4 regions of the Marinococcus halophilus genome follow, and region 1 is predicted to be linked to each of the others. Evidence: predicted binding sites of a transcription regulator. Region 1 holds the regulator's gene; each other region holds the start of a gene.
What was found. The regulator LexA, encoded in region 1, represses DNA repair genes until DNA is damaged. The targets are predictions, from matches to a motif close to CGAACATATGTTCG.

Region 1 (4,122 bases):
TCTTTCACCAGGTTGTATTCCTCATCGCCGATCGGCGCGCCGTGGGCCGCATTTGTGCCGCCTTTGTTCGGCGCCCCGTACCCGATCACGGTCTTCACTTCGATCATGGACGGTTTCGGGGACTGCTTGGCTTCTTCAATCGCTGCCTCGAGGGCCGCCACGTCGTTGCCGTCTTCGATCAGGATGGTATGCCAGCCGTACGCCTCGTAGCGCTGCAGCACGTTTTCCGAAAACGACTGGTTCAGGGCGCCGTCCAGGGAGACATCGTTGGAGTCATACAGCACCACCAGGTTGCCAAGCTGCAGGTGGCCGGCCAGCGACGCCGATTCGGAGGACACGCCCTCCATCAGGTCGCCGTCGCCGCAGAGCACGTACGTGAAATGGTCCACCACGGCGTGATCGTCCGTGTTGTACTTGGCCGCCAGGTGGCGTTCGGCCATCGCCATGCCGGTGCCCATGGCCAGTCCCTGCCCGAGCGGGCCGGTCGTTGCTTCCACGCCCGGGGTGTGGCCGTATTCCGGATGCCCCGGTGTTTTGCTTCCCCACTGGCGGAAGTGCTTGAGTTCGTCAAGCGACAGGTCGTAGCCGCTCAGGTGCAGCATGCTGTATAGAAGCATCGATCCGTGGCCGGCCGACAGCACGAAGCGGTCGCGGTTAAACCAGGACGGGTTGCCCGGATTATGGTTCATGGATTTGGTCCAGAGTGCGTAGGCCATCGGCGCGGCGCCCATCGGAAGCCCCGGGTGGCCCGACTGGGCTTTTTCGATGCTTTCGATGGACAACGTCCGGATCGTGTTAATTGCTAATTGTTCTGTGCTAATTGCCATGCATATGTCCCTCCACAGTATGTATTTTTATGGAAACCCGTGCCACTCAAGTGGCTCAGCAGGGGGTTCCGTGTACATGTACGTTTTTATGATAAAGGTTTTAAAACGATTACACAAGCGGGTTAGCGGAGAAAGAACAAAATCAAAAGGCCTGCTCTTTTTCAAGACCAGGCCTCCTTTTCTTAATGCCGGAAGCTGCGGTTCCGTCGTTTCACACGTTCAAGCTTGTTCGGAGTGACATCCGTGCCTTCTTCGTCCACCACTTTGACGTTTTCGAGCTGGTTTTTGAATGAAGAACGGAATTTGCTTAAATATTCTTGGCGCAGCGCGTGCTGTTCCTCTTCTTCTTCCGCTGTCAGCCCTGTCGATTTCTGACGTTTGGCCAACTCATTAATCCGGTCAATTTTTTCTTTCGAAAGCATAAGTTGCCTCCCTTAAATTGTGCGTTCCTTATTCATTATATTAAAAACCTGGCGCTCCCGCAAATAAATCACTGCTGCTCTGTTTCGGCCGCCTGCTTTTCGTGTTCTTTATAACGGCGGTGCACCGTCGCTTTGGAAATATCGTAGCCGAGGCCGCGGAGCGTAGAGGCAATATCTTTAAACGTCAGCTCCCGCTGCTTCAGTTTAACAATTTCTTCAATGGGCACTTCTTTTTTCTTTCGCCCGCCGCTCCGGTTCAGTCCGAAGTTTTCCTCCGGATGATAGCCGTTTTCCACCGCCCGCTGCATCCCCCGCTTAATTTTGAAATTATGGAGCCGGCGCTGGTGTTCTTCGACGATGGACAAAATATCCATAATCATATGGTCAGTATCCGCAATTTCGAGCTCTCCGTCCTCTTTTACCGTATAGATGAACGTGCCCCGTTTCTGCAGTTCGTGAAGCACGGCGATTTTGGCATTTCCACGTCCAAGCCGCGTATCGTCCGTGATTAACAGCGTATCCGCTTCGGTATCATCAAGAAGCTCAAACACGCGGAGAAGCCCGTCCCGTTCCACCGAATAGCTGCTTTCCTGTTCGGTAATGACCTGCTGCACAGCCCAGCCATTCGCGGCCGCAAGAGCCTCCAGCTCTTCCTGCTGCCTGGCAAGCGAGGACTGCTGTTCTTCTTTTTCCGTACTTACCCGGGCATAGATAATGCATGTTTTCATGTCTTTGCGGTCCTTTCCGTTCGGGTTTTACTGTTCGGGAGCGTCAAATGTCACTGTCCGTTCCCACGGCTCTTCCTGGTAGACTAACTTGTCTTTTAAAACCGGATGCTGTTCTTCATGGACGATTTCTGCCGGCCGGTCTGTATCCGTGCCGTCCAGCGTTTCCGGAGTGATTGAAGCGTCCGCTGAATATACCAGAAACATAAGCGCAAATGCAAACAAGGCAAGCATGGTCCAGTCCGTGGAAGTAAAAGTTTTTAGTTTATTCATGTGTGCGTTCCCCCTTAATGAGAATGTATGTTCTTATATTCATCCAGTATACCAGAATGCCTGTTCCCGTCAACAAAAATATTAGAACGGGTGTTTGCGTTTTTGTTCCCCTCATGCTATACTTTATTCAGAAAAATTCCTCAAAAGGAGGTGCGGAGATGAAGCTATCCAAGCGCCAGCAGCAAATTCTTGATTATATAAAAGAAGAAGTAAAAGAAAAAGGCTATCCGCCTTCGGTACGGGAGATCGGGGAAGCTGTCGGACTCGCTTCGAGTTCCACGGTTCACGGGCACCTCGCCCGCCTTGAAAACAAAAATCTAATCCGCCGCGACCCGACAAAGCCACGGGCGATTGAAGTACTTGAGCTTGAAGAACAGGGCAGCGAGCCGATTCACGAAAGCAAAGCCGTGTATGTTCCGGTCATCGGTAAAGTCACGGCCGGGGAGCCTATTACTGCGGTGGAAAATGTTGAAGAATACATCCCTCTTCCAGAGCGGATGGTGACCGATGAGGAGCAGGTCTACATGCTTACCATCCAGGGTGACAGCATGATTGAAGCCGGGATTTTTGACGGGGACCTTGTCGTTGTTCAAAAACAGCAGACCGCAGATAATGGCGATATCATTGTTGCAATGACAGACGAAATGGAAGCGACGGTTAAGCGGTTCTATAAAGAAGAAAACTTTATCCGGCTGCAGCCTGAAAATGCCACCATGGATCCAATTATTTTAGAAAACTGTACGATACTCGGCAGAGTCACCGGCGTTTTCCGCACCATCTTTTAATCCCATAAAACAGGGCGCCTGCACTGAATGCAGGCGCCCTGTTTTGTTCTATCTCCGAAAAGCAAGCGTCCGGTAATCCGTAATGATTTCGTCCTTTTCGATATCCCGGTCGGTTATTATTACCACCGTGGCTGCCGTAATGTTTTCCCGTTCAATAAATTCAAGCCCCCGGTGCCAGAGCCACTCATACACCGTCATCATGTCTACGCTGAGCTCATTTTTCTGGAGCGCTTCTGCCGTAATCTGCATCGACAGCAGCAGCTGACCGCGCTCAAAAATGTGGAGCACCGGTCCATTGAAATGTTCCGACTCTCCCGGGCTCCCTTCATACGGTCCCTGGTAAAAGTCAAGCAGGCGTGCCATCACGATTGCCCCCTTTAACGACTTCAGCACTGAGCTGTGCCCGAAGCTCGTTTTTCGATTGGTGAATTGTGATTCCTTTTCCCGGCGCCCTTCCTGCTAAACCCGAAATTTCACTGCCGCGCCTTCCGGAGGTTACTCGTCAAGCCATTCTTTAATCTGCTGTTTGTCGTTATCATCAAGGTTGCCTTCCTGGATCCAGTAGTTCACCAGCTTCATCATACCCTGCTTGGACAGTCCCACGCGGCTGCTGTCGGAGGGATGGCTGCTGATATCCGTTTTTCCGTACTGGTAAATGGAGACGTACGGCGCCTCCGCGTGGTTTAAATTGTGCAGGTCCTTTTTTTCAAAATGCAGCATGTGTATGCCCCTTTCTCTTTTCCGGAATGATTACAAATATGAGCCTGTATGCGCGCAAGCGTCTACCACAAAAAAGAGCCTCCCGGGAAGGAAAGCTCCGTTTAACCGCTACATGGATTTAGAATATGGTTTGTGACAGATCGAGTGATCGATCGTTTCATCGGACTCCCCGCTGTATACACAATCACAGGTGTCTAATACGTAAGTATGCTCTTTGGCGTGAATGACCTGACTTCCCTGATGAAACAGCAGTTTTTCATCGGCCGGCTGAAAATCACTCATCGAATGAAGCACCACTTCATAGCCGTCGGCGTATTCAATCACCTTGTAATGAATTTCATGACCGTCACTGCTGTACGTCACCTGCGGC
Region 2 (4,122 bases), on a different contig from region 1:
CATTCTTCAACTTCCTTTTCAGCCACGGAAGCAATTTGCTTTTTTAACCAATCATTACTCGCTTCCACTAATAGCATTTATTATTCTAGGTATTAATCTTTTACAAGCGTTTATTAACGTTTACATTTCTCCGGACACTAATCAGTCTCCCCTTCTTTCAAATACCTTCTGGTTTTTAATCTTCACTATCTTAATTTTCGTATGTGCTGTCTTTATAACACCTTTGATTTTGAAAGGCGCAAGCAGTATTAATGATCATCCCATCTCTTATCAAAAGGCTTTTTGGGTTAATGTTTCCACGATTATTCCTTCGCTTTTTTTGCTACCGATTACGCTTATTGGATTATTTCTGTTTCTCATGCAAGGGACCGCCTCAGCATTATTTTCGCTCGTCTATGGAATACTCGAATGGCTTTTGATTATCTGGGCATTTATTGTCACTGTCGGCACTATTCAGATCGCCGCAAATACGAGCAGAGCGAAATCGTTAACAATCGCTTTCACGTACTGGTGCTTTACCATCATAGTTGGCGTCGTCGTACTTTTGCTTCTAGGAGGCTTTTTCGTGGCGTTTTAGCTTTTTTCTATCAAGATAGAGAGGTGTTCCCAGCACCTCTTTTTTTATGCTTTTCTTGCTCTATTCATCTAGAGCTTTTTCGTTATCTCTTTCGTACCTAGCAATGCCGATATTAATTAGTATTGCTAACGCCGGGAGCAATAGGATAAACCATAACGGGAATACGTACATGCCACTAATATGAATGATACCAATGATTATCAATAACAAAACAGATAATGTTCTAATACTATCCACTTTCTTCCTCCCTTCTTTTTTCTTTTCCTTTTTCTAATCCTGTTTATATTTGATCTCGAACGGGATTTCCTTCTTCATCTAATAGAACGGTTAAACCATTTCCATTCCCTATGGACGAATTGATATAGTTAATGCCTGTTTCTCGATCAACAATAATGGAAACTTCCCCAAGAAATGAAATACTGTTCTTGTGTTTGAGATAAAACCGTTGGTCTTGTTCCTCTTTTTTTCGTCCAAACACAGCCGTCACCCTCCCCTGGCATGATTTACTGTTGTTCTAATGTCAGAATGTCGATTGCTTGTTCTTCGGTGTCTAATTCTTTCGCATACAGGCTTTTGATTTTCGCTTTCGCAGCTTCTTCGTGATCGGCCTGAATCTCTCCCTCTAAGATGCTAGGGAAAAAGTGATCGGTAATCGTAAAAGCAAACTGTTGCATGGTTGCTCATCCTTTCTAGTATCTCATTTTCGTTTCATTAATTCATTAATCCGTTTCTGCCACTGAAAGATTTGTACCACTTTAATGAAAGTGAACAAGGACAGAAGCAGTAGAACGGCCACAATCGCCAGCCATGAGAACCATTGTTGTAACCAGAGGGATGCCGAGGACACCACCATGAGCATGACACTAACGATTAATAATTGCTTGGAACTGCTGTAAATTTTCGCTTCCAATTCTTCCATGTTCCAGTTTTGATTCATGTCGATTCCTCATTTATCTATCTTTTCTCAACGTCTAAACCTATCATAACATTCAAACCAAAAAGATACAATGATACAATGATATTTTAATTAATAATTTAATAGATATTAGGAAACAATGATTCAATGTTTATTTAAAAATCCTGTTTAAACGAACGCTTGTTCGTGTATACTAAGTAGTAACGAAAGGACGTGATACCCATGAAATCTACCAAACTCACACCGAACAGCAATCTCCGTTGGGAAAGTAGTCGCATGATTCTCCCGGAATGGCGCAAGCAATGGCTCCAACGGCAGGAAGCCCAAACGTGGCAGGAGCCGCCCGAACTGGACGACCAAATGATCGAGGAAGTGATGCAGATGATTCATGACGGCATGGCCTATACGTGGCTGTTGGACGTCACGTACTGGCAGAACGGCCAGTTTCACACGGCGACCGGCTATGTGGCCCGTTTTCGGGATGCACCGCCGCAGGTCTGGCTTCAAGTAGGGGGAGCTGTGGCAACGATTCCTTTTCAACATATCCAATCCGTGACGTGGCAGGGATAAAAGGAGGGCGAACCGATGAAACGAGTGGTGTTTTTGATCGACATGATGAGTTTTTATGCGTCCGTCGAAAAGGTGTATCATCCGCACCTGTCCCGGCATCCGGTCGTGGTGGCCGGCGACCCGGACCGGCGCAGTGGCGTGATTCTGGCGGCCTGTCCCGTGGCGAAAAGCTACGGCATCAAGACCGCACAGGCGCTTGGGGAAGCCCAATCGCTTTGTCCCGAGGTCACAGTCCTTAAACCCCGGATGCAACGCTATATCGACATATCCACGCAGATCAATGAACTGTTTTTAACCTATACCGATCAAGTGGAGCCGTTCTCCGTGGATGAATCGTTTATCGAACTCACCGGAACGGTCCATCAGTCCCGGCCCGAGCAAGCCGCTAAACGTCTGCAAAAAGCTATTCTACGACAATTTGGCATCTACGCCCGTATTGGCATTGGAGAAAATAAAATTCTGGCGAAAAGTGCGTGTGATCTGCAAGCGAAAAAACGCCCTGGAGGCATCTTTTATCTTCACAAGAATCGCCTAGCCGATGATTTTTGGCCGTTTGCGATTGGGGAGCTGTTCGGTGTCGGCAGTCGCATGGAAAAACACTTCATGCAAACCGGCATCCGCAAGATCGGCCATTTAGCCACGTACCCGGTCGAAGAATTACAGCATCGGTGGGGTATTAACGGGGAGCTGTTGTGGCAGTATGCGAACGGCATGGACCCGTCTCCGGTGACACCCGACACCCATCAACAGAAAAAGAGCATCGGCCACGGCATGACCCTGCCGAGGGACTACCATCAACGCACCGAGATTTTTGTGATTTTGCGCGAACTGGCCGAAGAAGTGGCCCGCCGCACCCGGGACGAACGATTAATAGGGAATCAACTGTCGTTAAGTATTGGCGGCACATATGAAAACCCGGTCGGCTTTTCCCGGCAACTAACTTTAAATATGGCGACCAATGACGGCCGGGTGATTTATCACGCCTGTCAGAAGTTGTTTGATCGGCACTGGCTTGGCACACCGGTCCGGCGCATTGGTGTGTCGCTGGAAAAAGTCGAACCGGACACGCACCGGCAGTTAAGTTTATTTGATGACGTGGAGGACCGGTCCTCCTTGAACCAGACGCTTGATGCTTTGAAAGACCGGTACGGCGGCGGCATTATTATGTATGCTTCGTCCTTGACCGATGCCGGTCAAGCCCTCGAACGATCGAAAAAAATTGGAGGTCATTACAAATGAACAAGCCTATCCGGGACCCCCGTTCCCCTCATTACATCGGTGATTTGCTGTATCATGCCCGAACGTCCAAAGATTTAACCGTGAACGACGTCTGTACATTCAGTATGGTGTCGAAGTCGGTCTATGAAGCCTATGAAATGAACCGAGTGCCAAACATCGGTTTTCGGGAAGCCGAAGCCTTAGCCATGCTGCTAGACCTTTCTCTGGATGATCTCATGTGTCCGTATGATTAAATCCCCACGGTTCACAGCATCAACCCTAACGTTCATTTCTTTTGTTTCCATTTCCTAGTAGAATAATAGCAGAGATTATATTACATTCTTTGATGTTCGAGGGGTGGATTTCTACGATGAAGGAATGGCAGATAGGAATACTAGCCGGTGTTTTCGTCACCATCAGCATCATTTTGTTAGATACTTTTTTTGCGTTGCCCTATCTCATTGAATTGCTGATAGCCATTGTCTTTTCAGTGACGTGTACCATTATAGGAAATAAATTGTTGAATGATCGAAAAAAGCATTCCAGCCAAAAAACATAAAAAAACGGACCCAACCCGGCCCGTTTTTCCTGTGCTTAACCGACAAACGTATTTAGGAATAGAGAGAAGGAAGTGCCACCTTCTCCTATTCGTTTTTTATTGTATCATATAGTCTGTTGATCGAACGAAAAGAACGGACCCGTAATAAGTCCGTTCCGTGCATCCACTATGATACATCTAAGGGGAATAGGTTAAGGATAGGTGTGTCCTTATCTATTCTCTTTGATTCTAGCACAACGCCTTGATGTAATCGAACAATTAGCTTCTGTTTGCTTATGGTGA
Region 3 (4,122 bases), on a different contig from region 1:
TCCTGTTTTTCTTCTTTTTTTATGCTGCTGATTGTTCCTTCGGTATCCTTTTTCAAGCCGTGCTCCTTCCAAATCCGGAGTACTTCTTCCTTTGAGCCGAAGCGCTTTTTATACTTTCCTTTATACTCGCCTGCTTCCGCACGGAAGGTTCCTTCAAGCTCCCAGTAGGGTTCGGGCTCAAACGCCTCAATTTCTTTCTGTCTGTCGTAAATAAGCTTGAGCGTTGGCGTCTGGACCCTGCCGACACTGAACACTTCATTGATGCCCTTTTGTTTTAGCAAAAGCGTATACAGGCGGCTCGCGTTCATGCCGACGATCCAGTCGGAAAACTGGCGGGCCCGTGCCTCCTCATATAGCGAAAAATAGTCTGCCCCCTCCCGGAGCTGTTCAAAGCCTTTGTATACCTCGTCCTTTTCCAGGCTGTTAATCCAAAGACGCCGGATCGGTTTATGGGACGTTTTCGTATAATCAATGACGCTTCGTGCGATGTTTTCGCCTTCACGGTCACAGTCGGTCGCAATAATAATGCTGTCGGCTTCCTGCAGCATCTGCTTAACGACCTTCAACTGCTTGAACGCCCGCGGGTTCGGTTTGAAGCGGAAATGGGCAGGAAGCATCGGAAGTGTGTCGAGCGACCATTTTTTCCAGGAGGACTCGTAATCGGCCGGGGCCCGGAGCTCGAGCAAATGGCCGAAGCCCCAGGTAAGCACTGCCCCGTCCGGAAACAGACTGCACGGCTTCAGCCGCATGTACCCGTCCTTTTTCTCCTGTATCTGAAACGCGGCCGCATAGGCTTTTGCCTGCGACGGTTTTTCCGCTAATATGACTGGCATAAAGAAATTCCTCTCTTCGCTGATTTCTTTGAATTTCAAGAACATTTGTTCTTTATTATAAGGAATCTGTCACAAAAACGAAAGAAGGAGCCTGCCTTTCATATACTCAACTCCGTCCCGGCGTGATACACTAGCATTTGTGAAAACAATGGGAGGATGCTTCCACTCGAAGAAACCACCATTCGGGAGGAGAAATAAACAAATGAAACCTTTAAAACAGCACGGTTATGAATATTACGACTTAGCTGATATACTGCACGAAAGCTATAGCGAAGAAGACCTGGCAGCCTTAACTGCGGCCTTTGACAATCTTCCGGCCGACGATTATGCACCGCACCTGAATCGATACCGCCAGTACGGACGTGCCGTTATTTTCCCGGGCACCCACCGAATCGAATGGCTGCCGGAAACGGTTAGGGACGGTAAAAGCTACTACGATTATTTCCAGGGGTCGTTCAATCCGGAATATCCCGATGCGAGCCGCCGCTTTCCTGCCATCCCTGAGCACATCAGGCACAATCGGCTGCTTGAAGCGCTGATCGCTTTTAACTTCCGCCAGACATTCTGGACACGCGAAGATGCGCTCATGCCTTTTCATGCGGGAGTCCACTTTGTGAAGCTTCACGTTGACTCGAAAGAGGACGAAGCATTTTCATCGCCGAATACCTTGCACCAGGACGGAGAGCCGTTTACGTTCGCCCACCTGATCCGCCGGCGAAATATCGAAGGCGCCCGAAACGTTATTTCTGTACCGGAAGTCCGTGGGCGGATGCCGGAAGATGTAGAAAAGGATAAAATCACTGACTCCTTTTACATGACCCGCCCCCTCGAATCCTACGGAGTGTATGATCCGCTGGTCACTCATTATGTTGGCTCTGTACGCAAGGGGCCAGAGGACGGGCCCGGGGAGCGCTCAGCCATTTTAATTGATTACCAGCCAACCGTCGTTGCCAACCCGGATGAAATTCGCAGCATGCACGGCGATACCAACAACATGGATTATGTATAAAAGGACCCCCGGCGCCCCAGACGCCGGGGGTTTTAAATGGAGAGCAACTTTTTCGGAGGCTGCTGTAAAAGCCCCCGGTGAACAAACTTATGCTTCTTTCAATGATTTCATTTTTCTGAAGAAGCTTCACGTTTACGCCCAAAATATAAAAGGCCCAACAGCATAAAGGCTATCATCAGTGCAGTTACAACAATGAGAACAGGTAATGCACCGAATTGATAAATAAATGGGATAGAAGCAGCCGTTACGAGACCGCCGCCCACCATTGGTTCAAATAAAATTTGCTTATAGCCGAAGGCAGTAAAGGCAGGGGACTTATTTTCAGGATCAGCCACCCTCATTAAGAGAAGCCCAGTCGCTGCCACGCCAGTAGACTGCCCAAAATCGCCAAGAGCTCTCTCAAACCAATACGATGGAATCATACGGGGCGCCAAATAGATAAAACCGAGCACATTCAGCAAAATACCCGAAACAGCTAAAATGAGAAAAGGCAGGAAATAAGTGCCTAGTACTGATAACTGCAAACTTGCCAGTGCACTAACGATCAGCAGGTCAAGCGACAACCCCTGGATACGGTTGATCAGGCCACGGTCGATGATGTCAAAGCGATCCCATTTCGTAAACACCAGTTGAAGCAGAATACCGCCGATCATAGCTAGCGGAAATAAAGGAATGTATTCAAAGATATAGACTCCGCTCCATGCTCCCCACGTTACGGATTCCAGCCACACGAGTGCTTCGAGAAGCAAATATCCGGTAAAAACAGCAATAGCTACTAGAGCAACGTGAAAAGCAAGAGGATCGATTGAAGTGGGAGACGTGGTCATTTTGCCCGCAGCATCCCGTGCCTCATGCTCATTAATGCCTAACTGGGCGTCCACCGAAACATCTTCTGGTTTTTTGAGTATGTTTGACTTATTACGGCGCACACCCCAATTCAATAAAATGACCCCAGCGATAACTCCGGAAAGTACACCCACAGTGGCAAGGCCGATCGCCAGATCATAACCCTGCTCAAAGCCCAGCTGGGTGAATGTACTTTCCAGCCCGGCGGCTGTACCGTGGCCGCCCACAAAACCAATTTCAATCAGCGCCCCGGCAGCCGGCGGCAGGCCAAAGACCGGCGTCAAGAATAACAGGCAAAGACTGATGCCTACTACGTACTGCCCCCAGGAAAGGGTGTACCCAAAAGCAATCTGCGGCCCGCCGACCCTGAGCATTTCTTTCATGTTCGGAAGACGGAACCCGATGAATAAACAGGCGAAAACAACGTTAATAAGGAGGCCTGGCAGTGCACCCCAAACTTCAAGAATATCCGCTGTGAATAGCCCGTTTTCCAAAAAGCGGGATCCAAACAGCGATTGGTTAATCCTTCCTAAAACCCCCGGCCCAAGCAGGAGAGCTAAAAATCCGCCAATGAGGGCACTTGGCAAAAATAAACGCTGTAATAAAGGAATCCGAAGACGGACCCACTTTCCAAGAGCAAGAACCATACTAATAACAACTAAAGCCATTCCAATGACATCAAACGACACAATCGCAGCCCCTTTTCATTTAAAATAAATATGTCGGATCAACATCCATATGTACCATTACCAGGCGACAAAACCTCATTTTATCATACGCGGCCATTCCCCGCAGTTCGTCTTAAAGGGTTACAAGTACAATTTTGATGAAAATGAACATAAATAAAAACATAAAAAAACCGAATGCAGAAAGCTGACCATTCGGTTTTTCGCAGATTTTGTTTCCGGTTCGCTTACTTTTTTGCTTAATTTACAGACGTTAATGACACCAGCTCGTATTCAATCGTTGTGCGGTGAGACTCCCATTCCACCCGGTGAATCACCGCCTTGCCAAAGGGTACTTTTTCAGCAAACGTATGAATTGGAAGCGGATGATCAAGCGGAAACATTTGATAGTTATCTTTGATCAACCGAAAATTTCTTTCATCGAGGCGCTCAGCCTGCTTATTCGTAATAATTTCCCAGTTCATTTCTACAGAAAAACCCATATGCGTCCCTCCTGCTCCCTTGACTGTATAATTTTAACGCTTTCTTTTCTATCTCCATTATGGCAGATTTTTAAGCGATTGTACGATCAGACCCCAAAATTTATCATTGTCAATATCTACTGCGATCTGCACCGGTCCTCCAGCAGTAGTATCGATGACCGTTTCCCCATACGTATGCTTTCCCGCTGTTTCCACTTTCACATCGGCGGATTCAAATGTAAAAAGGGACGGGGCCAGGCACACTGCCACCGCACATGGATCATGAA
Region 4 (4,122 bases), 220 kb from region 1:
CTTTAGGATTATAATTTTTAAGACGGTCAACAATTATTTTTGTTTTATTAGGAAAATCTAACTTTTCATCTACCATAATATGATAAATAAAATCCATGTAAGTTCTTGGTGATATTATAGATTTATATTTAATATTAAGTTCTGCTAACTGTTTTATAATAGTATTTTGAGAGTCTTCTCTACTTAATAGTTCGTAATTTTTTTTAACTGGGCATATTTCTTTTACTGGACACTTATTCTGACAGTTTAATTCATAAGTTCTGTAAAAAGGATTATTATTACCTTCCTTAGTAATTCTACTTAACATGTTTTTTTGTAAGGAAGAATCAACTCCTCCGGATTTCAATTCGAATAAATGGTACTCGCTTAGGTTAATAAAATGAAATGGCCAATTTTCTAAACTTTTCTCGCTTATGGTTTCCTCTTCTAATATATTATTCTCATTAACAAATTCATAAAGAGCTTTATAGTTTTTATGGTAATCAGAATTTAAAAAATTGTTTAAAGTCCCCAAATTAATGGCAACTATCATATGATTATATTGAGAATCTAAACCCTCTTGTATCGAAATATCATTAAATCTTCTCATTTCGGTATTTAATGTATCAATTGAAGTTTCACTTGGAGAAAAACTTTCAGTGGCATCATTATGAATGTCAACATTTTCAAACAGTTCAGGTTCTGTTTCTTTTAAGTAAGAAATTAAATGCGATTTTCCATCGCCGACGCTGCCACAAACTAGCACAAGTTGAGGTCTTTTCTCGCCTCTTAAATCTCTAAGTATCGTTTTTAATTTTTCTTCAAATGGTCTTTCAATGTGCATATACTTTTTAAATGCATTAAAATTATCTACGTTTTCCACAGCTTCTAAAGAAGATTGCTTTAAACGACTTAATTCAGGAATCAAACAATCATACATGTTTTCCAAATAGATCACCTTCTTTAATAGTGATATTTTTACTAGTTTGTAATTATTTTAACATAAAAGGTATTCTTCACAGGACTTTTGATTGGTATTTTCAGAATAAAAATTTTTGTTTTGACTATTTAAATAGTTGTAAGCAGAACATTTATTCGTTAAAATGATGATAAATATTACGTACGTAATTGAGGTGTTTGTATATGGAAACTGGTTTTAATTATAGTTTTCCAGCGCTTAAAGGCCAACAAGCTGGAGAAGAATATTTCGTAGTCATGTCCCCCCTACGTTTAATTCCTAAAATATTTTTATTTGATGAAGAAGAAATCCCTCCACAACATCGTGCTCAAAGGATTTTAAATAAAAATAGAATTCCTGAAATGACTAATTATATAGTCGAAAATCAAGACAATTATGTTTTCTCTTCACTTACTGCTTCATTAGACGGTCAGGTAGAGTTTCAACCGTTTAGTCATGAACCTGGGTTCGAGAATATCGGCAAACTAATTATATCTTTAGACACAAAATTTCTTATTAACGATGGACAACACCGAAGAGCTGCTATCGAAGAAGCGTTAAAAATTGCACCTGAATTAGGTAATGAAACGATTTCAGTAGTGTTTTTCAAAGATTCTGGTTTAAAAAATTCACAGCAAATTTTCTCGGATCTTAATAGACATGCGGTCAATACTACTTCTTCTATTGGAATTCTTTACGATCATCGCGACAAATTGGCTATCATTACTAAAGAAATTGTGGCTCACAATCCATTATTGGCTCGGTATACTGATCACGAACGTGTGTCATTGTCTAAAAATTCTCCGAAAATAGTAGCTTTAAATCATATTTTTAATACTAATTTGAGGCTAGTTAACAAAACTAAAGGTGACATAATAACTGAAGATGAAGAAAAGTTCTTGAAAGATTTTTGGGCATTTTTATGTGACATTATTTTGGAATGGAAAATGGTATTAAATAAAGAGCTTAATCCTCGTGAACTTAGAATGAATTATATTGTTGGCCATGGCTTGTTCCTTGAAGCTATAGGAATCGTAGGAAAATACGTTTATGATTATTATCCTGATAGATGGAAAGAAATTTTAAAGAATTTATCTTCTATTGATTGGAATAGATCTAACTCAAAAGACTGGGAAGGTAGAGCTTTTAACGCAAACGGTAGAATTCAAAAAAACAACTACACTATTCAACTTACAGCAAATTTAATAAAACAAAAATTACTTCTTCCTTTAACAGAAAATGAAACTAAATTAGAGGATAAATTTAAGGAAAGCGAGATTAAATAATGCAAACCATTAATAATTTATTAAATAAACAATTTCCTAAAGTTGAAGAATCTAAAGAACAGATTAAAAAAGTCTATAAATCAGATGAGCGTCCATGGGTAGTTGGCTATAGTGGGGGTAAAGATTCAACTACCGTCATTCAACTAGTATTTGAAGCCCTCTCAGAATTACCAAAAGAAGAATTACACAAGAAAGTTTATGTTATATCCTCTGATACATTAGTAGAGACGCCTCTAATTATTCAATCAATTAATACTACTTTAATAAACATTCAAAATAAAGCTTTGCAGATAGGATTACCTATAGAAACGCATAAAGTTAAACCTGAACCTGAGCAATCCTATTGGGCTAATATAATAGGTAAAGGGTACCCTCTACCTAATCAAAAATTTAGATGGTGTACAGATCGTTTAAAAATTGATCCAGCCAATACTTTTATTAAAGATAAAGTATCTAAATTTGGTGAAGTGATTATGGTTTTAGGCGTTCGTGATAACGAAAGTGCTACTAGGGCTAACGTTATGAAATCGCACAGCGTAGAAGGAAAAACTTTGATGCGACATTCTTCTCTTTCAAACGCTTATGTGTATGCACCCGTACGTGATTTTAATGTAGATGATGTTTGGGATTATTTATTAACTGTTGAGTCTCCTTGGGGAGATAATAATCATGAATTAAACAAATTGTATCAAGACTCAAATAGCGGGGAATGCCCTTTAGTCGTAGATACAAGTGTAAAAGAAAATGCTGGTTCCTGTGGGAACAGTCGTTTTGGCTGTTGGGTGTGTACAGTCGTTAATGAAGATAAAGCCTTAAATGGTTTTATTGAAAGCGGCGAAGATTGGATGCGTCCATTATTAGAATTTCGTAATTGGTTAGCTGAGATTCGTGACGATCGAGAAAGAAGAATGAAATATAGAATGAACGGGCAAATGTACTTTAAAGAAGTTCATATTGAAGAAATAAACGGAGAAAATTACGTTGTTATTCCGAAAAAAGGCAGCCGAAAAAAAGATTTAATTAACTTAAAAGAATACACAATAGTATCTAAAGAAAATTTGAAAACCTATATAAAAGAAGAACAAATAAATCTGGCAAGTGCAGGAGATTTAAAGCTATTGGTAAGGAATGAAGATGGAAATTTGGAACAACTGGGATTAGGGCCATTTACAATGGAAGCAAGGAAGGAAATACTCGAAAATCTGCTTATAACTCAAAGAGATATACGTCATCCTGAAGATCCTAATTTCGAGTTGATACGCGAAGAAGAACTACGCGTAATAAGAAGATTTTGGCTAGAGGCTGGAAACTTTGAAGATGCACTACCCGAAATTTACCGGAAAGTTATGGGTAGAGAACTTGACTGGGAATTAGATGATCGTCCTCTTTTAGACAATGAGCAAGTATCGGATTTAGAATTGTTAGCTCAAGAAAAAAATATTGACTTTAACCTTCTAAAAAAATTAATCCTTTCTGAAAAAAAACATGCAGGTTTTAAAATGAGAAATGGATTGATGAACGAACTAGAAAAAACATTAAACCAAGATTATCTACATTTATAATTGAGAGGTTAAATATTATGTTGTTAAATAAAGTAACTTTGGAAAATATAGGCCCTTACCGTAATATCCATACATTCGATCTTTCGGTAAATTCTTCAGAGAAGAATGTAGTATTAATAGGAGGGGAAAATGGCGCAGGAAAAACCACATTACTTAATTCAATTAAAATTGGTTTATTTGGACCTTTCAACTATGGTTATAAAACAGAAAACCAAGCTTACTATGACAAAATATGGAGCTTTCTAAACAAAGATCTAAGAAACAAAAATGAACAACGGTTTAGAATTATCCTTGAATATAATGAAATTGAAAACTATGAATTAAATAACTATCAATT

Region 2: a site for LexA is predicted at 1,667-1,680, ahead of B5066_RS00435 (YolD-like family protein). Genes of this name have one in related genera too.
Region 3: a site for LexA is predicted at 872-885, ahead of B5066_RS05605 (type IA DNA topoisomerase). Genes of this name have one in related genera too.
Region 4: a site for LexA is predicted at 1,064-1,077, ahead of dndB (DNA sulfur modification protein DndB). Genes of this name have one in related genera too.

What each region holds. Positions count from the first base shown of each region.
Region 1 is NZ_FVZD01000006.1:1,491,712-1,495,833, reverse strand. It holds gene tkt (transketolase) at 1-827, opposite strand, end outside; gene B5066_RS13675 (DUF896 domain-containing protein) at 1,010-1,249, opposite strand; gene B5066_RS13670 (YneB family resolvase-like protein) at 1,318-1,977, opposite strand; gene B5066_RS13665 (hypothetical protein) at 2,005-2,247, opposite strand; gene lexA (transcriptional repressor LexA) at 2,406-3,032, shown strand; gene B5066_RS13655 (hypothetical protein) at 3,081-3,395, opposite strand; gene B5066_RS13650 (hypothetical protein) at 3,528-3,752, opposite strand; gene B5066_RS13645 (hypothetical protein) at 3,861-4,122, opposite strand, start outside.
Region 2 is NZ_FVZD01000003.1:50,349-54,470, reverse strand. It holds gene B5066_RS00450 (hypothetical protein) at 1-577, shown strand, start outside; gene B5066_RS00445 (DUF6440 family protein) at 858-1,055, opposite strand; gene B5066_RS16620 (hypothetical protein) at 1,081-1,251, opposite strand; gene B5066_RS00440 (hypothetical protein) at 1,275-1,514, opposite strand; gene B5066_RS00435 (YolD-like family protein) at 1,716-2,063, shown strand; gene B5066_RS00430 (DNA polymerase IV) at 2,079-3,302, shown strand; gene B5066_RS00425 (hypothetical protein) at 3,299-3,535, shown strand; gene B5066_RS00420 (hypothetical protein) at 3,652-3,840, shown strand; gene B5066_RS00415 (DUF3991 domain-containing protein) at 4,114-4,122, opposite strand, start outside.
Region 3 is NZ_FVZD01000005.1:644,745-648,866, reverse strand. It holds gene B5066_RS05605 (type IA DNA topoisomerase) at 1-833, opposite strand, end outside; gene B5066_RS05600 (2OG-Fe dioxygenase family protein) at 1,036-1,842, shown strand; partial or broken gene B5066_RS17075 (sodium/glutamate symporter) at 2,301-3,062, opposite strand; gene B5066_RS05590 (DUF2584 family protein) at 3,614-3,856, opposite strand; gene B5066_RS05585 (nucleoside hydrolase) at 3,914-4,122, opposite strand, start outside.
Region 4 is NZ_FVZD01000006.1:1,272,508-1,276,629, reverse strand. It holds gene dptF (DNA phosphorothioation-dependent restriction protein DptF) at 1-919, opposite strand, end outside; gene dndB (DNA sulfur modification protein DndB) at 1,123-2,223, shown strand; gene dndC (DNA phosphorothioation system sulfurtransferase DndC) at 2,223-3,785, shown strand; gene dndD (DNA sulfur modification protein DndD) at 3,803-4,122, shown strand, end outside.